2 regions of the Gordonia sp. DT219 genome follow, and region 1 is predicted to be linked to the other one. Evidence: predicted binding sites of a transcription regulator. Region 1 holds the regulator's gene; the other holds the start of a gene.
What was found. Region 1 encodes LexA, which represses DNA repair genes until DNA is damaged. Its sites were predicted from a motif close to CGAACANNTGTTCG; they were not measured.
Positions count from the first base shown of each region.

Region 1 (10,912 bases):
GAATGGCAGGACCTGCATCGGCAGCTGACCGGCATCGTGCGTGACCTCGGCTGGGAGGTGCCGCAGACCGAATCGGATGCCGACGCCATCCACCGCGCGATCCTGGCCGGGCTGCTGGGCAACATCGCCGCCCGCAATTCCGCAGGCCGCGAATACACCGGCGCCCGCAACACGACGCTGATGATCTTCCCTGGATCGTCGGTGACGAAGAAGCCGCCGTCATTTCTGATGGCAGCCGAGATCATCGAGACCTCAAGGCTTTTCGCCCACACCGTCGCGGGGATCGATCCGGTGTGGGTGGAGCGACTGGCCGGAGATCTTGTCAAGCGCACCTACAGCGAACCGCACTGGTCCTCACGGCAGGGTGCGGCGATGGCCTATGAGCGGGTCACCCTCTATGGCGTCACCCTCGTCGCTCGGCGGCGGGTGAACTACGGTTCGATCGATCCGGAACTCTCGCGCGAACTGTTCATCCGGCACGCCCTCGTCGAGGGCGATTGGCGCACCGATCATGTGTTCTTCGAGCGCAATCGGCAGCTGTTGCACGATGCTGCCGACGTCGAGCACCGGGTTCGTCGACGAGATCTCGTGATCTCCGAGGAACAGCTCTTCGAGTTCTACGATGGGCGTGTTCCGGCCGAGGTCACGTCTACCCGCCATTTCGACTCGTGGTGGCGCTCGGCGCGGGGGCGCGAGCCGCACCTACTCGATCTCACCCCGGCCGATGTCGCGGCCGATGTCGCCGTCGCCGACACCGACTATCCGGGTGTGTGGCGCCAGGGTGACACCCGCCTGGAGCTGCGCTACCGATTCGAACCCGGCACCGCCGACGACGGCGTCACCGTCGTGATCCCGCAGGCACTGCTCCTCCACGTGCGCAACGCCGGATTCGACTGGCTGGTGCCGGGTATGCGTTCGGAGTTGGCGGCCGAGTTGATCAAGACGCTGCCGAAGTCGCTGCGCAAGACGATGGCACCGGCACAGCGCTTCGCCGATCTCGCCCTGTCTCGCCTGACTCCCCGAGCCGAGCCGCTGACGCACGGCCTGGCGCGCGAGTTGTCGACCATCACCCGCCACACCGTCACGCCGGCCGATTTCGATCTCGACCGCCTGCCCGGGCACTTGCGCATGCATTTCGCCGTCACCGACGATTCGGGTGAGATCATCACCCGCACCACGACTTTCGCCGAGCTGACCACACCGAGGTCGGCGTCGGTGCCCCCGCCGTCCGAGCAGGTGTACACCACCTGGACCGCCGACGGCATCGGCACTCTGGAACTCGCCGAGACCGTCGACGTCGCCGGTCAGCGGGTCACCCGTCACCCGACGTTGCGAGTGGTCCGGGCGCAGGCACATCCGGCGGGCGTCGCGTCGGCCACCGCCCCGACCGCGGCCCTGGCCGACGCGCTGCGCCGCGATGCGGTGATCGTCTTGTTGGAGAACGCAATCGGGACACTCTCACCCAAGGCCGCCGGAGCCCTGGAGCCGGCCCGGCGGATTGCCCTGAGTCAGAGCCCCTACCGGGAGCCCGCCGGGCTCTTCACCGATTGCACCCGGCGTGCGGTTCGCGATCTGCTCGACGTCGAGGCGGCGAACACCGTGCGCACCCCTGCCGCGTTCTCGGCACTCGTCGACGACCTGCGACCGCGCGTCGTCGTGGCGGCCCCGGAGTACCTGTCGCTCGCCGTCGAGGCGCTCCGTGAGGTCGTGACCCTGCGGGGCGTGATCGACGAGCACTCCGGTCAACTCGCTGCCGATGATGTCGCCGAACAACTCGATGACCTGGTATTCGACGGCTTCGTGGTGGCGACGCCGCGCACGCATCTCGCCGATCTTCCCCGATATCTGCGGGGGGCGCGGGAACGGCTGGAGCAGCTCCCGGGGTCGGCCGTGCGTGATCGCGACGGGATGGCTGTACTCGACCGCGTGGTCGAGCGGTGGAATCAGCGCCTCGCCGAAGTGGGTGATGCGCGTCGCGATGCCGTCAACGAGCAGGCGCATTGGATGGTCGAGGAATTGCGCGTGAGTTTGTTCGCCCAGCGCCTCGGAACCCGATATCCGATCTCGGAGAAGAGGGCGCTACGAGCCCTGGACCGGCTCGGCTGAGACGACCCCGCCGGCGGATTCGGAGCGGCCATGGGTGAGGTTGCCCTGCAGGTCGTCGATCTCGCGCTGGAAGTCCTCGAGCGAATCGAAGGAACGATAAACCGACGCGAAGCGCAGATATGCCACTTCGTCGAGGTCGCGCAGCGGTTGCAGGATCGCCAGCCCGACCTCGTTGCTGGGAATCTCGGCAGCTCCGGAGGCCCGCACCGTCTCCTCGACCTGCTGGGCGAGCTGGGCGAGATCGTCTTCGTCGACCTGCCGGCCCTGACACGCGCGGCGCACCCCGCGCATCACCTTCTCGCGACTGAACGGCTCGGTCACGCCGTTGCGCTTGACCACCGCGAGCACGGCGGTCTCCACAGTCGAGAAACGGCGGCCGCAGGCACTGCATGAGCGGCGCCGGCGGATGGCCTGTCCTTCATCGGCGACACGGGAGTCGATGACCTTGGTGTCGTCATTCCTGCAGAACGGGCAGCGCATGCACCGAGGATACCGCCCGCCACCGCACCGACTTCTCGCGTCACCGGTAGGCCGGCGCGAGCAGCGACTGCCCTGCCTGCACGGCACTGCCGGACATGTCGTTGAGTTCGACGATCTTCTCGATCACCGACTGCCGGGGCATGTCGGGCGCCACCCGCGCCGCGATGGCGTTCAGCGATTCCCCGGCGCGCACATGGACCACCTGGGTGGCGATCGGCGCCGGCCGTGCCGACCCCCGCTGGGCCGATTCCTGATAGTCCGAACCGGCGACGGCGACCAGCCACACCAGTAGCGCCAGTGCCACGCCGGTCAGCACGGCCACCAGTGCGCCGGTCCGGCGAGACCTGTGGCCACCCGGATCACCCGTTCCGGCCAGGTGATGTGATCCGGCCGGTGACGTGCACCAGGTGCCGTCGGCGCCCGGTATCCGCCGGGAGACCGGGCGGATCGGCCGCCGGTCGGCGGGACGACTCACGGCCGAGGAACGCCGGGGGGCGCGGCGAGGATCGAGCGGCCGCTGTTCGCGGGGACGGGCGCGCGGAACCGGGTTGGTCGCGCCGGCGCGGGTCTGGCCGGTGAAGGTCTGGTCGGTGCGGGTCCGGCCGACGCGGGTCTGGTCGGTCGACAAAAGGGTGCTATGCATGGTCTCTTCCTGTCTCGATCACACATTCGATGAACGGATGTTCGAGTTGTACCACCCCGCTCCGACAATTTCTCCACAACACGTCGAACAGACGTTTGAGGATGTCCGAAACCTCGGCTATTCTGACCGGTGATCAGCTCGACCACAGGCCCGCGACAGGTGTGCACGTCACCTACCGGCCCACGGCCGGGGTGGCACGCACCCGATCGAAAGGACTCGAATCCCGATGAGTGAGAAGAAGGACCGTTCGTCGCGGCCGGCCGAGGCGGCCGATCCGGAGTCGGCCACCACAGAGTCGAGCACCGATGACGCCGCGACGGCGACGACACCGCAGGTTGATGACGCGGCGGCCGCCCCGCGGCGGCCCATCGTGCCGAGGGGTTTCGAGGCACCACTCACGCCACGTCAGCAGGGAGTGCTCGACGTCATCCGCAAATCGGTTCGCGAGCGGGGATATCCGCCGAGCATCCGCGAGATCGGTGATGCCGTCGGGCTCGCCTCGACCTCGTCGGTCGCGCATCAATTACGCACGCTGGAACGCAAGGGACTGCTCAAGCGCGACGCCAACCGGCCGCGCGCGGTCAACGTGCGCGACGCCGACCCGACGCCCACCGATGACAATCCGAACTCGGAGAACCTGCCCACCCCGACCTTTGTCCCGGTGCTCGGCCGCATCGCGGCGGGCGGCCCGATCCTGGCCGAGGAGGCCGTCGAAGACGTCTTCCCCCTGCCTCGCGAACTCGTCGGTGAAGGTTCCCTCTTCATGCTGCGGGTGGTCGGCGAGTCGATGGTCGACGCCGCGATCTGCGACGGCGACTGGGTGGTCGTGCGCCAGCAGAACGTGGCCGACAACGGTGACATCGTCGCCGCCATGATCGAAGGCGAGGCAACGGTCAAGACGTTCAAGCGCAAGGACGGCCACGTCTGGCTGATGCCGCACAACGAGTTGTTCGAGCCGATCCCCGGTGACGAGGCCGCCATCCTCGGCAAGGTCGTCACCGTCATGCGCCGGATCTGAGCGCAGGCGCTGATCAGCTGCGCGGTGTGTCAACCACGTTTCTCACACCGCGCAGTTAACAACGCAACGCCTCGCGGGCCGCGGCGCGAGCCGCACCCGGTGCAGCGGTGGCCACCGCCGCCGTGGCCGCGGCGCGGCATCGATCGAGGTCGACCTCGGCGAGTTTCGCGCCCACCGCGGCCGCGGCGGCGGGTGCACTCGACAACGACGTGACCCCGAGTCCGACGAGGACACAGGCGAGCAGCGGATCGGCCGCCGCCTCACCGCACACGCCCACCGGGGTGCCGGTGCGCGAACCCGCCTCGGCGACCATCGCGATGAGAGCGAGGACCGACGGCTGCCACGGATCGGTCAACTCGGCGAGCTCGGCCGACATCCGGTCGGCAGCCATCGTGTATTGCGTCAGGTCGTTGGTGCCGATCGAGACGAAGTCCACCTCGGCCACAATCGCCGGCGCAAGGATCGCTGCCGACGGGATCTCGATCATCACTCCGGCCACCAGACCCCGTCGGCGCACTTGCGCGGCGAATTCGGCCGCCTCGGGGGCCGAGGCGATCATCGGCGCCATCACCCATGGCGTGCTGCCGGTTTCCTCGGCGGCGCGCGCGATCGCATCGAGTTGTCCGGCCCGGATCTCGGGGTGTGTCGCCGCGATGCGGTTGCCGCGCACACCGAGTGCGGGATTCGCCTCGGTCCCGTGGTCGACGAATTTCAGCGGCTTGTCCGACCCCGCATCCAGGGTGCGGATCACCATCTTCTTGCCTCCGAAGGCCTCGATGACCTCCCGGTAGAGTGCCGCCTGTTCGTCGAGGGACGGTTCGTCCGGGCGATCGAGGAAGGCCAGTTCGGTACGGAACAACCCGACTCCTTCTACCGGGGACGCGGTGGCCGCACGGGCCGAGACGCCATCGGCGACATTCGCCAAGATCGCGACCTCGTGGCCGTCGGCGGTGTGACCAGGCCCGGTCCAGCCCGCAATCGCCTCCACCTCCCGGCGGCTCTGCTCCACATCGGCTCGCGCTCGGTCCGGATCCGGTTCCACCACAATCGTTCCCGCGGCCCCGTCGACCAGCACCGCGGTACCCGCGGAGACGACGTCGAGTTCGGCAACAGCCACCACACACGGAATCCCGAGTTGCCGGGCGATGATCGCGGTGTGACTGGTCGGTCCGCCCAGTCGGGTCGCCAGCGCGGTGATCAACTCCGGGTCCAGGCCGGCGGTGTCGGCGGGCGCGAGGTCGTCGGCGAAGAGGACCGACGGTTCGTCGGGCACCGGGACCCCCGGTTCGGGCTGCCCGAGCACCTCGGCGACGACGCGGTCACGCACATCGTTGAGGTCGGTGACGCGTTCGGCCATCAGTCCGCCGAGTTTGGTGAACATCGCCGCGAACTGCTCGGTTGCGGCGACGGCGGCGGCGGGCGCGGGCGTGCCCGTGCCGATCAGCTTCGACACCGCACCGATCCAGCCGCGGTCCTCGGCGAGTCCGGCCGTGGCGATCAGGACCTCGGCGGCGGCCCCGGACGCGTGTGAGGCACGCTCGCGCAAACGGGCCGCCACCACCCCGGCGGCGGCGACGAAGCGGGAGAGTTCGGCATCGCGCTCCGCCTCCGAAACCGGTGGCGGCGCCACCTCGGTGGCCTCGACGGTCATCCGTCGGCCCGGCCGCACCACCGGACCGTAGGCCTTGCCGCCGACAACCGGCGTCCCGCCCAGTTCACGCCCGCCCAGTTCTCGCCCGGCGTGCGGGTTGTCTTCCCGTATCTGCTGGTTCACGACTTTGGCCCTTCTCGTCGTCTAGCTCTGGTCGTCGACCGCGGCCGGGCTGTGAATCAGGCGTCCGCGAAGCCGTCCTGTGATCGAAGTTACAAGAATTCCTTGACTTGTCAACACACTCAAGCGTAAACACAGATATATCAACATCGATAGCCACAGAAACCAACATGCGGTGTCGGTGGACAGACCGATCGGAGAGACGTGTACGCGGAAGAACGACAGCAGGCGATCGCCGAGCTGGTCCGCTCGAATGGGCGCGCATCGGTGAACGCACTCGCCGACCGGTTCGAGGTCACCAGCGAAACGGTGCGCCGGGACCTGGCGGGTCTCGAGCGCGCCGGCCACCTCCAGCGCGTCCACGGTGGCGCGGTTCGACCGGGGCTCATCGCGATCGTGGATGAACAAGGCATCGATGAACGCGAGGCCACCCACATCGATCAGAAGGCGGCCATCGGGCGGGCGGCGATCCGATTCCTTCCCGGCGACGGCGGATCGGTGGCCCTCGACGCCGGTACGACCACCTATCAGGCCGCCCTCAACCTGCCCGCCGATCGCCGACTGAGCGTGGTGACGAGCAGCCTGCCGCTGGCGACATTGCTGTGCGGACACGCAGCGGTCACCTTGCACCTGGCCGGCGGCCGCGTGCGACGGCTCACCCAGGCGGCGGTCGGCGCCGAAACCGTTGCCCGCCTGGAGCAGTTCCGCGTATCGGTCGCCTTCATCGGCACCAACGGCATCAGCGAGGGCGCGGGATTGTCGACTCCCGATCCGGATGAGGCCGCGGTCAAGTCGGCCCTGGTGCATTCGGCCCAGCGGGTGGTCGTACTCGCCGACTCGTCGAAGATGAACCGGGAGGATTTCGCCGGCTTCGCCGCCCTCGACGACGTCGACGTCCTCATCACCGATGCCGGTATCGACCCCGCCTTCTCGGCGGTCCTGTCCGCGCGCGGCATCGAGGTCGTGATCGCATGATCCTCACCCTCACCGCGAATCCCTCGTTGGACCGCACCCTCGAGATCGCCGGGCCGCTCGAACGCGGCGAGGTACAGCGGACCACCGGGGTTCGCGCCGAGCCGGGCGGCAAGGGCGTGAACGTGTCCCGGGTGGTTGCCGAGGCCGGGTTGCCGACCATCGCGGTCCTGCCCGCACGGGCCGGGGATCCGCTGCTCGCGGCACTCGACCGGGCCGGTCTGCACCATGAGACCGTCGCCGTCGCCGGCGAGGTGCGTGCCAACGTCACCATCGCCGAACCAGATGGCACCACCACCAAGATCAACGCTCCGGGGCAACGTCTCGACGATCAGCAGTTGCACGCGCTCACCGACCTGATACTGGCGCGCGCCGTCGACGCCGACTGGGTCGCCTTGTGCGGTTCGCTGCCGCCGGGGGTTCCCGACAACTGGTACCGGGTACTGGCCGATGAACTGATCGGTCGTGGGCATCGGGTAGCCGTCGACACCTCCGGCGCACCGCTCACCGCTGCGGTGACCGGACGAATCGATCTGATCAAACCGAACGAGTACGAACTCGCCGAGGTCAGCGGCGCGGACCCGGAGGTGCTGCGCCGGGCGGCCGCCGATGGTGACCTCACCCCCATCGTGGCCGCGGCGGCCGAGATGGTCCGACGCATCGGCGGCTCGGTGCTGGCGACCCTGGGTGCCGCCGGAGCGCTGTTGACGACGGAGACGGGAAGTTGGTTCGCCACCTCGCCGCCGATCGTCCCGCGCAGCACCGTCGGGGCCGGTGACTCGTCGCTCGCCGGCTACCTCATCGCCGAGACGCAGGGTGCCGACGAGCCCGAACGCCTGCGCAGCGCAGTCGCCTACGGCGCCGCCGCCGCCGCGCTCGCCGGAACCCAGCCACCCCGGCCCGATCAACTCGACCCCGAACACGCCCGGGTCACCGATCTCGCCGGAGCCGCCCGAACCTCCTGACCGACCCCGGCCGCCATGACCGGACACCCGGGCATCCGCAGACCCGCCCACCCCACGCCGACACCTCCCCACAGAGCAAGACCAGCAAAGGAAGACCATGTCCGAGCAGATCATCACCACATCGACGGTGAATCTCGACGTCGACGCCGGCGGCGACCCGTCGTCGGTGATCAACCATCTCGCGGAGAATCTCGGTGCGGCCGGCCGCACCGGTGACCCCGCCGAACTCGCCCGCGCGGCGCTCGCCCGCGAGGCCAAGTCCGCCACCGGACTGCCCGGTGGCATCGCGATCCCCCACGCCCGTGCCGCCTCGGTCTCACAGGCGAGCCTGGCGATGGCCCGGCTGTCGCCGAAGGTCGACTTCGGCGCCCCGGACGGTCCGGCCGACCTGGTATTCCTCATCGCGGCCCCCGAGGGCGGTGCCGCCGAGCACATGAAGCTGCTGAGCTCGCTGGCTCGCGCCCTCGTACGTCCCGACTTCGTCGCCTCCCTGCGCGCCGCGGCAACCGATGACGAGGTCGTCGCACTGGTCGACGACGCCATCAACCCGCCCGCCGCCGGGACCCCGGGCCCGACCGCGCCGACGGCCGCAGCGGCAACGGCGGCAACGGCGGCAACGGCGGCAGCGGCAACGTCGAAGGCCGCGGGCACCCCGGCAGGTCGAGACACCGCACCCGCCGGCCAGGCCGGAGCCGACAAGCCCCGGTCGATCGTCGCGATCACCGCCTGCCCCACCGGAATCGCCCATACCTACATGGCGGCCGATGCCCTCAAATACGCCGCCGAGCGGGCCGGCGTGGACTTCCACGTCGAACCGCAGGGCTCCTCGGGGACCACCCCGTTCACCCCGGACGTCATCGCCGGTGCCGATGCCGTCATCTTCGCCACCGATGTGGGTGTCAAGGGCAAGAACCGCTTCCACGGCAAGCCGGTGATCGAGTCCGGCGTCAAGCGCGCCATCAACGAGCCGGATGCGATGATCGCCGAAGCCCTTGCCGCCGCTGATAATCCGCACGCCGCAGTGGTACGGGCGGGTGAGAGCGGCGACGCCGCGGCGGGCGCCACCGAGCGAGGCGGCCTGAGCCTGGGCAAGCAGGTCCAGCAGGCGCTGATGACCGGTGTGAGCTACATGATCCCGTTTGTCGCGGCGGGCGGTCTGCTCATCGCGCTGGGCTTCTTGCTCGCCGGCTATCAGATCGGCAACAAGAACATCGACAAGACCATGACCGACGGCGCCTATATCGCGCTGCACAACAGTCTGTGGGATCTACCCGCCGGCGGGCTCGGCACCTATCTGGGGGCGGTGAGCTACGCGATCGGGACCTTGGCGATGGGGATGCTGGTACCGGCGCTCGCGGGCTACATCGCCTTCGCGATCGCCGACCGCCCCGGCATCGCCCCCGGCTTCGTCGCGGGCCTGGTATCGGTCGCCGTCGGCGCAAGCTTCATCGGCGGACTCGTCGGCGGCCTCGCGGCCGGTGTCATCTGCCTGTGGATTTCCCGGATTCCGTTGCCGCAGTGGGCACGTGGGCTGCAGCCGGTCGTGATCATTCCCCTCTTCGGCAGTCTCATCATCGGCGCGATCATGTTCATGTTCCTGGGCAAACCCCTGGCGTGGCTCACCACCGCGATGAACAACGGCCTCAGCCACATGACCGGTGGATCGGCCATCGTGCTGGGCATCGTGCTCGGACTGATGATGTGCGTCGACCTCGGCGGGCCGGTGAACAAGGCAGCCTACCTGTTCGCGACGACCGGCCTCGCGATCGGCGGTGCCGCACAGTTGGAGATCATGGCCGCGGTCATGTGCGCAGGTATGGTGCCGCCGCTGGCGATGGCCCTGGCCTCGACGGTGCTGCGCCCGAAGCTGTTCACCGAGCCGGAGCGTGAGAACGGAAAGGCGGCTTGGCTTCTGGGAGCGTCGTTCATCTCCGAGGGCGCCATCCCGTTCGCGGCCACCGACCCACTGCGGGTGATCCCGTCGATGATGGCCGGCGGCGCCCTGTCGGGCGCCCTGATCATGGCCTTCGACGTGCAACTGCGTGCCCCGCACGGGGGTGTGTTCGTCTTCTTCGCGATGAACGCCTGGTGGTGGTTCCTCGTGGCGCTGGCCGCGGGTACCGCACTCTCGGCGGTGTGTGTGGTCGCTGCCAAGCAGTGGGGCCGCAACCCTGAACACACCGAGGTCGCGCCACTCGAGACCGTCGCGGCCTGACCTCCCGGACCGGTGGGCGGATGTTTCCGCCCACCGGTCCGTGCACTCCGGCCCCACCGATCACCAATCCGCACATACTGTTTCCACTGCATCCGAAGATCAAGGAGTACTCATCATGGCCAGTACCACCGTCGCCGTCGGCTCTGCCGTCGGACTGCACGCCCGCCCCGCGACCATCATCGCCGAAGCCGCCGCCGATGCCGGCGTACCGGTGACGCTGGCCATCGAGGGCGGCGAGCCCGTCGACGCCGGGTCGGCGTTGATGATCATGACGCTCGGCGCCGAGAAGGGCACCAACGTGGTGGTGACCGCCGAGGACCCCGGGGCCGTCGACGCGATCGCCAAACTCGTCGCCACCGATCTCGACGCCGACTGACACGACGGCAAGTCCGTATACGACTGACCGCCGGTCCCAGGAGGGACCGGCGGTGAGAAGGTGTCGGGCCGAGGCCGTTAGGTGCGCGAGGGCTCAGCCGGCCGTGGCGACCACCAGATCCGAGAGTTCGCCGGCCAGCGCTCGCGGCACCCGGGCGTGCACGACGGTGCCGTGCTCATCGTGTGCCGATGAGAGCACCTCACCTTCTCGGTGAATTCGTGAGATCACCTCGCCCCGCGCATACGGCACCGAGAGGGTGAGCTCAACATCGCTGCGTCCCACGAATTCGCGGACGTGGTCGAACAATTCGGGTAGCCCCTCACCGGTGCGCGCCGACACGAACACCGCATCGGGGGCCATTGCCCG
Region 1 covers NZ_JBNCNR010000001.1:313,686-324,597, reverse strand. Annotated here, with positions in the region: gene hrpA (ATP-dependent RNA helicase HrpA) at 1-2,106, shown strand, start outside; gene nrdR (transcriptional regulator NrdR) at 2,080-2,586, opposite strand; gene ACPXB3_RS01600 (LysM peptidoglycan-binding domain-containing protein) at 2,627-3,229, opposite strand; gene lexA (transcriptional repressor LexA) at 3,597-4,247, shown strand; gene ACPXB3_RS01590 (phosphoenolpyruvate--protein phosphotransferase) at 4,303-6,021, opposite strand; gene ACPXB3_RS01585 (DeoR/GlpR family DNA-binding transcription regulator) at 6,223-6,993, shown strand; gene ACPXB3_RS01580 (1-phosphofructokinase family hexose kinase) at 6,990-7,955, shown strand; gene ACPXB3_RS01575 (PTS fructose transporter subunit IIABC) at 8,053-10,170, shown strand; gene ACPXB3_RS01570 (HPr family phosphocarrier protein) at 10,286-10,546, shown strand; gene hflX (GTPase HflX) at 10,640-10,912, opposite strand, start outside.

Region 2 (10,912 bases), on a different contig from region 1:
TCGTCGAACCGGGTCACCTACCCCGACCGCGAACCCGATCACCACCTGTCGGTGCCGACGCTGGCGAACCAGGCATTGCTCTACCGCCTGTGCGGCGACCGCAACCCGCTGCACTCTGACCCCGAATTCGCCTCGGCCGCAGGCTTTCCCCGGCCTATCCTGCACGGCCTGTGTACCTACGGAACGGTGTGCCGCGCCGTCGTCGACTCGCTTCTCGACGGCGACGTGACGGCCGTCGCCGACTACTCGACGACCTTCGCCGGCGTGGTCTTCCCGGGTGAGACGATCGACGTCGACGTCTGGGATGACGACGGCCGGTTGCTGATCACCGCGTCCGTCGCCGACCGCGACCGTGCGCCCGCCCTGGGCAATGTGGTGATCACGAAGCGCTGAGGGGCCCGAGACCCCACACGCCGCAAACCTTGGCGCGACCATACTTCGCCGGTGCAGGCGTCTATTCTGCTCAGGGGTGCCGGTCGCCGCATGCGGCCGCATCGTCTTCGTAACCGTCCCTTGAGGAGATTCTTGATGAGCGATTCGCTGCAGTCCCTGCTCGGCCCGAACCGCCCAGCCGTGGTCGACGATCTGGTGGGGGTGATCGACTCGCGGGTCGCAGCCCAGAAGGGATTCGGTGGTGCCGCGGTGAAGACGGCGTACGCGGCCGTCGGCAAGGTCAAACCCGACATCGTGAAAAAGGCGACCAACCTGATGCTTCCGGACTTCGTGACGGCACTCCAGCCGTTCTGGGACTCCAAGCCGGCGGGCACCTCATTCGGTGCACATCTGGCCGCCGATCCCGGCACCGCCTCGGAGGCATTGCTCGCGGTCACCGACGCCCAGGCCGAATCGGCGAAGGCGCCACTGACCAAGGCTTACAACTCGCTGCGCGGCAAGGCGAAGGGATACGTCACCGAGGCGTTGCCCGCCGTCGGCGACGTAGTCGAAAAGCACGCGTGAGTCTCGGCCGCGTCGTCTCATCCCGGTCCGGCCGGGTGACGACGCGGCCCGCACGCGCCGGCGGGCCCCGGGTTCACACCCGGCCACCGACGACGCTCAGGCAGCGGTCGTGACGATGAGCACGAGCGCGCAGACGATGGCGATCAGTGCCACCAGCATCGACAGCACCCGCCACACGTGCAGGCGCACGGTTGGGGTCTCGGTGGATCGTGAAGAGGCGACCGGTGCGGCCATGATCTCCCTCTTTCGGTTGTCCGGGGCCACGATCGTGATGGCGATCTGCAACCCCGAGTTTGTTACTCCAGTGATCAATGTGTCACACGTTGCATGTGGTGTCTTGATTCGTCGCCCGCGTGTCGCCTGCATCACATTTTTGTTGCCGACTTTGCTCACCGCTTGGAAAGGAAGCCACGGATGACACAACCCAGGACGCTGGATCTGCGGTCGGTGTGGCTGATCCTCATCGCCTGCGCGGCGGTCAGCATGGTGGTCGCCGCGATGGCCGCCCTCAACACCGCGCTGGCCGACATCGCCATCGACATCGGTGCCGACACCGGACAGATGACCTGGATCGCGGACGGCTACACCCTCGCGCTCGCCGCGCTGCTGTTGCCGGCCGGGGCGATCGGTGACCGTTTCGGTCGGCGCGAGATGCTGGTCGTCGGGCTGCTGGTGTTCGCAATCGGATCGCTGGCGGCGATCTGGACCACCGACTCGACGCAACTCATCATCACGCGTTGCGTCGCAGGCGTCGGCGCGGCCTTCATCATGCCGACCACCCTGTCGCTGATCACTTCCGGTGTGCCCGCGGACAAACGGAGCATCGGCATCAGTATCTGGGCCGCGGTGGCCGGCGCCGGTGCGATCGCCGGCTTCTTCGTCTCCGGTATCCTGCTGGAGTTCTTCTCCTGGCATTCGATCTTCATCACCTTCGCCGCGTCGGCCGCGGTGACCGCATTGGTATGCCTGACGATCGGCTCGTCGAAGGACCACGATCCGCAACCCTTCGACTACGCCGGCTCCGTCGTGTCCATCCTCGCGGTCACCGGCATCGTGTTCGGTCTGCTGGAGGCTCCGCATCGCGGATGGAATGACGCGCTGGTGCTCGGGACCCTCATCGGCGGTGCGGTGCTCGTCGTCGTGTTCTGTCTGATCGAGCTGCGGGGTCGCCGGCAGCTTCTCGACGTCCGGTTGTTCACCAACCGCGCCTTCGGCGCCGGTGCACTGTCGGTGGCTTTGCAGTTCTTCGCCTCGTTCGGCGCCTTCTATCTGCTTCTGCAGCGGCTGCAGTTGGTGTTCGGGTTCTCACCGCTGCGTTCGGCGTTCGCCCTCATGCCGATGGTGCTGGGGGTGAGTATCTTTGCGCTGCTGGGCAACTGGCTTGCGGTGCGCTTCCACTCGCTACGCTTCGTCCTCGGCGCCGGCCTGCTCATCGCCGGCGTCGGACTGATTCTGCTCGGCGTCGTCGACTACGACGCGTACTGGATGATGGCGTGGATGCTGGGATTCTGTGCGATCGGTATCGGGCTCGCGACGGCCCCGTCGACCACCGCGATCATGTCCAACACCCCGCTCGACAACCAGGGTGTGGGCTCGGCGGTCAACGACACCGCCCGCGAGATCGGCGCGGCCATCGGCATCGCGCTGGCCGGAAGCCTCCTCGCTGCCGGGTATGCGAGCCGCATCCGTCCCGTCGCGGATCTCGCTCATGACCAGATAACCGCCGCGGGCCAGGCACAGATCGGTGCGGGCAACACCGCGGGTGGACGGCAGATACTGGGGCAGGCCGACGTCGCCGCCGAGCACATCGGGCGTTCGCTGGCCGAGGCGAGCGAAGTAGCCGCCCGGCTGCCCGGTGAGCTCGGCGCCCGCGTGCTTCACGGTGCGCAGGACGCCTTCGTCGTGCCGATGAATCAGGGCTGTCTGGTGCTCGGGATCGTTCTGGTGGTCGGGTCCGTCCTGACCACCGTCATCGCCCCACGCCGCGTGGTCGCCCTGCCGGCCGGTGACGAGCCGGCGGCCGGGCAGAACGAATTCGGCTGGAGCGGCACCGATAGCTGACCCGCCCACCGGCGTAAGCTCGCGACGTGCTCGATGCCCACAGTTCGCTGGGCACCGCCGTGGCCGTGCTCTGCCTGGCCGCCGTCATCGGGGTCGCGGTGTCCGCACAACGACTTTCGCCTGCGGTCGTCGCGGTTCCGGCCGCATTGCTGCTCGCCCTGCTCGGGGCGGTGTCGTGGTCTCAGGTGGTCGACGAGTTGCGGTTCATCGGCCCGACGATCGGGTTCCTCGCCGCAATGCTGGTGATCGCCGAAGTGTGTGCGCGCACCGGGGTATTCGCGTGGATCGGTCAGATTCTGGCGTCGTGGAGCCGCGCCTCGCCCACGCGTCTCCTCGGGTTGGTGTTCGTCGCGGCAGCGCTGACGACGGCGGTCCTCTCGATCGACACCACCATCGTGCTGCTGACGCCGGTGGCGGTCGCCACCGCGCGACGCATCGGCGCCCGGGTGACACCGGTCGGCACGGCGACCGCACATCTGGCCAACAGTGCATCCACGCTGCTGCCCGTGTCGAATCTGACGAATTTGCTGGCCTTTTCGGCGACAGGGCTCGGCTTCTTGTCTTTCGCCGGGTTGATGGCGGCGCCATGGGTGGTCGCGATACTCGTCGAGTACGTCATCTTTCGCATGTTCTTCGCGTCGGAGCTGAAATCTGCGGGCACACCGGCCATCGAGGACGGCAACCCGCCGAGCACCGCCCGACGTCCGGCCCCCCTCGCCACACTCGTGATGCTGGGGCTGGTGTTGTGTGGCTTCGTGATCGCCGAGCCGCTGGGGATTCCGTTGGCGGCCGTTGCCGCGGTCGGTGCCGTGGTGATGCTGATCGCTCCACTGCGCAAGGCCCCCGCGGTGACCCTGGTGCGGGCGGTGCGCGCGGTGAACATCCCGTTCCTCGCGTTCGTCGCCGCGCTGGGGATCATCATCGTGCCGATCCGGCTGGGCCCTATCGGTGAGTGGATCACCGGTCTGATCCCGTCCGGAACGCAACTGTGGGCGCTGCTGGCGGTGGCCGCGCTGGCCGCGCTGGCGGCCAATATCCTCAACAACCTGCCCGCCACCCTGTTGCTGCTGCCGATGGTCTCCCACGAACCTGGCCTTGCCCTCGCGATGTTGCTCGGCGTGAACATCGGGCCGAACCTCGCCTACTTCGGCTCGTTGGCGAACCTGTTGTGGCGCGACGTGATGCGCCGTCACACGATCGCTCCCCCGACCCGCCGCTACGTCCTGTTGGGAACACTCACCGTGCCACCGACACTCATTGCCGCCGTCGGCGCACTCTGGCTCGGACTACAGCTGATGTGACGCCGAATCTGCAGCCTTTGGTCGCGGTTTCCGCGACTAAAGGCTGCAGATTCGGTGGTCAGCGTCCGCAGATGGCGAGCAGGCGGGCCAGGCGGGCTTCGACGCGTGACGGTTCAGTGGTCACGTCGATGTCGGCGTAGTCGGGGGTGATGATGTCGACGACGTCGTAGCCACCGGTGCTGCTGTCCGGCAACGGATTACCCGCGTCGGGTGGTTGCCGGTGGATTTCGGCACGCACCTTCGCGAGCCCGGCGGTGAAGTCGGGTCCGACATCAGGCAGTTTGTTGACGCGTTTCGGGTGCGGTGGGGCACCGGGGGCGGCGTTACGCCGCCACCAACACCGCCCGGCCAAAGGTCCGTCGCGGTAGATGCCGGTGGTGTACTGGCCGAGTTTGTCGCCGACCATCCGGTTGTGTTTCGGACACGCCGGGGCGAGGTCGTCGATGTTGGTCAACCCGCCCTTGGCGTAATCGAGGGTGGCGTGGTGGATTTCCGAGTGCGCGGCCGGCTGCGAACACCCGGGGTGTGAGCACACCTGTCCGTCGGGTTTGGCGAACAACGCCATCCGTTGCCCGCGACTCGCCAACCGGGCCCGACCCAAATACAGGGGCACGGTGGTGTGCTCACCGAACACCGCCAACCACGGCTGCGATTCGGCGGCCAACCGGATGACATCTTTGATGGGCAGCAGGCTGTTGGTGGCCGTCACGCCGTGGCCGGTTTCGTTGATCAGATCGGTGAGGTCGGCTTTGATGATCAACTGCACCGGTAGCCCGCGATGGGATTCGCCGAGTTCCCCCGACGTCAACGCCAGCTTGTACACGGCCTGCATCGCATCATGGTTGCGTTGCGCTTGGCTGCGGGTGTCACGTTCGACCGCGGCCGCCAACTTCTCGGGATCGGCGTCTTCGACGGAACCCGACGGCGACTCGGGGTCGTCGGGGTTGTTCATACCGGGGGCTGCCCACACCGCCCACACGGCTTCTTGGTCGGCACGGCATTCCGGGGTCATCTTGCCAGTCATCTTCGACATCTGCTGGGTGTCTTGGCGGCCGAGGAACACCTGACGTTTCTGCTGCCGGTCGACGTCGTCGGTCAACTCGCCGTCGGGGTCGAGGTGTGCCATCAGCCGCGCGCCGATCGCGGTCAACTCGGCGGGGGTGTGCACGCGGGCGTAGTCGGCCATCTGCTTTTCGGCGTTGACTTTGATGTCGTGGTCGACCTGATGCGGGATGTCGTCGAGAACGTCGATCACCACCCGCGAATGTGCGGACCCGACCGCCCCCTCGGCGAACGCCTGCGCCAACGTGGGGTACTTCGGGGCGAGCGGTTCACCGGTCAACCCGTGATAGGTGGCGGTGGCGGTCATCTGCTTGCGACGGCGCATCGGCTCCGACACCCGCAACCCGACGACCATCATGTCGGTGACCGATCGAAACCCGAACCGGCGCTCCGCATTCCGGTCGGATAGCTCGACGATCTGCCGGTCACCCTGGAAGGTCAGCTTGTTGATCGCGCGTTCATTGGCTGCCGCGACCTCCAACAACGACTCATCCGAACACTGCGACAGATCCGTCGAACCCATCTGATCGAGAAGGGCATGCAACAACGTGGCCTGCTCATCCGGCGCAAGAGCCGGCAGGTCGATCGTTGTCATCGTCACCCCCCAGTGAATACGACCAAAGTGAATGCGATCAAACATCAGTTCGTCGCTGGTGCGTTCGAGTCTACACCCGATATGCCCGGTCGGCGAGCAACAATCGAAAATACTTGTGAAGAATTCGGCGGCTCGCGATCCTCAGCGAAGCAGATCGGCCAGTTCGGTCATGGTGTATGGGGCGGTCGATGTGTGCTCACGGTAGGCGATGAGGGTGGGCTGGTGCGGATCATAACGTCCGATGAATCCGCCTGCGGCGGTGAAGGTCTGGCCGGTGATGTCGGCCGCGGCGTCACCGGCGAGGAAGGTGTAGAGCGGCGCGACGTACTCGGGCGGGGCCGGGTCGATGGCGGCATCGCGGGTGAGGTCGTCGAGAATCCCACGCGCGTGCAGGCTCTCGATATGGCGCACGTACTCCGGACCCGATGACAGCCGCGATTTCGCGCCGGGCATCACCACATTGATGCGGACCCCGAGCGGGGCCAGATCACCGGCGGCCGCCGAAGCCAGCGCGGTGACGCCGGCCTTCGCCGCGGGATACCCACTGCCGCCGAAGGTTCCGAGCGCGGCGGCCGATCCGGTGAGCACGATCGCCCCCGAATGTTGTTCGGCGAACACACCTCCGGCGACTTGTGTGAGATGGAAGGCGCTCATCAGGTGGGCGTCGAGCTGCTCACGGAACTCGTCCTCGGTGATCGTCAGCACCGTCGACCCCGGCGGCTCGGCGATGCCCGCGCAGTTGATCGCGATGTCGAGTGCACCGAACTCCGACAGCGCGTCTGCCGCCATCTTCTCGACGACGCCGCGGTCGCCGGCCGAACCGCACACACCGACCGCACGACCACCGCCGCCGACGATCTCGTCGACGGTAGCCGCCACCGCATCCTCGTCGCGGCCGTTGACGACGAGCGACACACCACTACCGGCCAATGCGTACGCCACGGCGAGACCGATGCCGCGGGTCGAGCCCGCGATCATCGCCACCCGCCCGGCGAGACCGAATCCGGCCATCACACCCCGCCGGTGGTGGTCAGTGGCGTGATCGGGATCGAGCGGCCACGGTCGGTGAAGGTGAAGTCGGCGCCGGAACTGAACCGCGCGATGGCCACCTCACCGGACTCTTTCTGCGCCTCGGTGCCCAGACCGAACCGCACCGTCAGTCCCTCCCCGGTCTGCTCGGCCGCCACCACGCTCCAGCGCGGATCGACGGCCACTCCGATCGCCTGCAGCGGTTCGACGTGATCCGTGTCCAGCAGGGTGATCCAGCCGCCGTCGGCGTGGGCAGCGGAATCCGCGGGTATCTCCACGATCACCTCGTCGGCGTCGACGGCCGCCTCGACACCGGTGTAGCGGCCGGGGCCGAGCACCGGGATCAGGTTGACGACCTGCGCCAGCGCCTGCGCGTCGGTGCCCAGACGTAATTCCGCGCGCAGCCGGTCCGCCGCCAGTCCCGCGATGCCGGTGAACTGTTTGCGGAAGATCTCGGTGGCCTGCTCGACGGACTCGGCGTACCGGCGCACGCTGAGCCAGAATCCCAGTGCGAGCAATTGATGCTGCAACGCAACCTCTTCGGCGATCCGTGCGAGCGCCGACGCCGACCATTCGGCGAACTGCAGATCGGCCACCAGCGCGCCGCGGTAGTCGACGAGTCCGTCGTCGGCCGTGGCGTCGATGGGTACCAGACCGACCTGGGCGGCGCGGGTGGTGAACATCAGCTCCGCATCCGGTGGCAGCGGCAACTCGTCGCGGTCCGGCTCGATCGTCACGGTCCACGCGCAATGCGGATGCCGGTCGGCCGGTCGGCGCGGCGGCCGATGAATGGGACGGATGCGGGCGCGCCGGTTGGTGGCGATCGCGGTCGCGTCGAACGTCGGATCCTCGATGTCATGGCACATCGCGGTCACGTATTCGTCGCCCAGCGGTTCCACATCCATCAGCGCACCACAATGATCGAGCACGAAGGCCCCGTGATCGTGATCGGTGACCTCGTAACGGAAATCCATGAATTGTGGCGGCGCACCGATATCGAGTTGCAGGCACTTGAACATGTCCTCGACGCCGTTCCCGTCGATGCCCAGCGCCGTCCGCATGCGGTGGGTGTAGACGGGGCTGGCGGCCATCCATTCCTCGACGGCCACCCGGGCCATCGTCTCGCGGCCGAAAGCGCCGATCAGGTGGGCCATTCCGCTGCGGTCGATGAGTTGTCCCGAGAGCAGCAGTTCGGGGACGAGACCGGCGAGCTGATCACCGGTCAGATCCGAATACATGTGGGCTGGAGTCGTCATAGTTGATTCTCGGGTCTTCTGCCGGTCACCAGAACGGTACCGGCGCCTTGCCGAACGGGTACCAGCCCGGCTGATCGCCCGTCGCCTTCTCGATCCGCTTGAGCATGCCGTCGCTCATCGCATTGTTCTTGAGCATCTCGATGAACAGCGCCGACACGTTGCCGTAGTCGAAGAAGTCACGCTGCCAAGAGAATTGGAAATTTCCGGCGTAGCGGAACCAGCTGCCCTGGATGCCTTCGAGTGCGTAATGGGTGCCGTCGTCACGGGTGCCCTCATAGACCTGCTTCCACAAGCCGATCATCGATCCCGTCTGGTCGTCGATCACCCATTCCTCGTACGGATACTCCCAGCCCTCGAGCCCCTCCATCTCCTGGCCGAGAGCGATATCGCGGATCTCGTCACGCCCCACCGCCATGAAGTCCTTGTCCGGACCGTAGTTCCACCCGTACGTGGCGTCCTCGGTGTAGAAGTCGGCCAGCGGCCGCCAGTCACCGGCCTTCTCGGCGTCGATGTTGGCCTGCAGCCAGCGCTGCTTCATCTCTTCGAGTTCGGCACGATCAAATGCCATGTCGGTCAACCTCACTTGTCGTCAACTATTCTCAGGGCTTGCGATTCTCAGGGCTTGAGTGGGGCAGTACTGGACTGCGGCGAGGACTTGCTCGCGCAGGCTGTCGTCGGGTTCCTTGTCGAGGATCTCGGCGTGATCGTGGTGGGTCTCGAACACCTCGGGCGCCTCCATCTCGCACATTCCGTGCCCTTGGCACAGGTCGAGATCGATTTCGATTCGCATCAGACCTCCTTGTCTGCGGCCCGCCTGCGGTAGCGCACCCGGCACGGCTGTGCGAGCTGCACCACCATCTTCGAGTGATCGTTGCGGTAGGAGTCCGCGGGCTGGGCCATCTCGAATTCGTAGTTCTGGAACAACACCGAGAAGATTGCCTTGAGTTGCATGATCGCGAATTGTGCACCGACGCAACGATGTCGGCCGGCACCGAACGGAATCCACGTCCACCGGTTCACCAGATCCTCCAGGCGCGGTTTGACGTAGCGATCGGGATCGAAGGTGTCGGGATTCGGGAAATCCTCGGGCAGCCGGTTCGAGATCGCCGGCGACACGGCGATCGACTGACCGGCCTTGATCTCGAAGTCCTCGACGTGGAAATCGTTCTGCACCACCCGCATCAGGACGATCAGCGGCGGATGCAGCCGCAGCGCCTCCTTGAGTGCGTTCTCCAGCTTGGGGATCTGACGCATCGCGGCGAACGAGTACTCGGGCCTGCCCTCGCCCCGATCGGCGTAGATGTCGTCGAGTTCCTCGTACACCTGTGTCATGTAGTCCGGATTGCGCAGCAGCTCGATGAGGGTCCACGCGGCGGTGCCCGAGGTGGTGTGGTGACCGGCGAACATCATCGAGATGAACATGCCGGTGATGGTGTCGGCATCGAACCCGACCTGCACCAGCACGTCCATCAGGTCGCGATCGTCTTTGTTCTCGGTCGGATTCGCGATCCGCTCGTTCATCACCCCCTGGATGAACTCGACGAGCTCGGCCCGCGCGGCGTCGCGCTTGCGGAAGCTCTCGATGTCGGCGCGATAGTCGACGTAGGCGATCGGGTCGGTGCCCTTCTCCAGGTCGTGGAAGAGGTGCGCGATGTGCCCGTTGAGCTGTTCGCGGAACCGGCGCCCGATCAGACACGCCGAGCTCGTGTAGAGGGTCAGCTCGGCGAAGAACTCGAGGAGGTCGATCTCCCCCTCGTCGCCCCACTCGGCGATGATGCGCTCGGTCTCGTGCGGGATGGTGATCGCATGCTGCTTCATGTGCGGACCCTTCAGGGCCGCATTGTGAATCGCCTTGGACCGCTCTTCCGGACTGGTGTCGAAGACGACGCCCTCACCGAAGACCGGCGTCATGAACGGGTAGGCGGCCGCCTGGTCCAGGTCCTCCTCGGGTGCGCGGAAGAACTCTTCGTTGGCCACCGCACCGGAGACCAGCACCACCTCCCGGTCGGCGAGCTGGAACTGTCCGACGTCGCCGCACTCCTCACGGATCCGCCAGAACAGTCCGATCGGGTCGGTGGCGAGTTCGTCGAGGTGGCCGTGTTCACCGTCGCCGCCCGACACGCGCTTGGGAGTCGTCAGGGTGGTCATTGTTCGGTTCCTTTCGCAGAACGCTTCTCTCTGGGCAGCGCACCTTCGGCCTCGACCTCCACCGACCGCATGTGCGCGCCGCGGGGCATCGCGACCATCGCGGCGACCGCTTGCGCGATGTGTTCGGGCGCAAGGAAATTGCCGTGGCGGGCCAGCCCGTGTCGGATCCAGTCGTTGAGCATGCCGGTGGTGGCCTCCGGGTCGAGATCCATGCCCATCCCGGTGAGGGTCTGGCCCGGTCGGACCACCCCGGCCCGCACCCCGGTGCCCTCGAGTTCGAGCGCGATAGTGGCGACGAGACCGTCGATGCCGGACTTGGCCGCGACATATGCCGACGACCACGGTCGGGGGTGCACCGCCACATCGGATCCGATGAACACGATGTCGCCGCGGGTGCGCTCGATCATTCCACCGATCACCGCCCGGTACAGGCGGTAGGCGCCGGTGAGGTGAATGTTGATCTGGTCGGCGAATTCCGCCGGCGAGGTCTCGTACGACAATCC
Region 2 covers NZ_JBNCNR010000011.1:100,547-111,458, reverse strand. Annotated here, with positions in the region: gene ACPXB3_RS14555 (MaoC/PaaZ C-terminal domain-containing protein) at 1-393, shown strand, start outside; gene ACPXB3_RS14550 (DUF6918 family protein) at 529-957, shown strand; gene ACPXB3_RS14545 (hypothetical protein) at 1,054-1,350, opposite strand; gene ACPXB3_RS14540 (MFS transporter) at 1,372-3,018, shown strand; gene ACPXB3_RS14535 (SLC13 family permease) at 3,045-4,319, shown strand; gene ACPXB3_RS14530 (DUF222 domain-containing protein) at 4,378-5,976, opposite strand; gene ACPXB3_RS14525 (SDR family NAD(P)-dependent oxidoreductase) at 6,118-6,987, opposite strand; gene ACPXB3_RS14520 (hypothetical protein) at 6,987-8,261, opposite strand; gene ACPXB3_RS14515 (nuclear transport factor 2 family protein) at 8,287-8,829, opposite strand; gene ACPXB3_RS14510 (ferredoxin) at 8,851-9,051, opposite strand; gene ACPXB3_RS14505 (cytochrome P450) at 9,051-10,409, opposite strand; gene ACPXB3_RS14500 (SDR family oxidoreductase) at 10,406-10,912, opposite strand, start outside.
Region 2: the regulator LexA is predicted to act here: its motif matches at 6,015-6,028, upstream of ACPXB3_RS14530 (DUF222 domain-containing protein).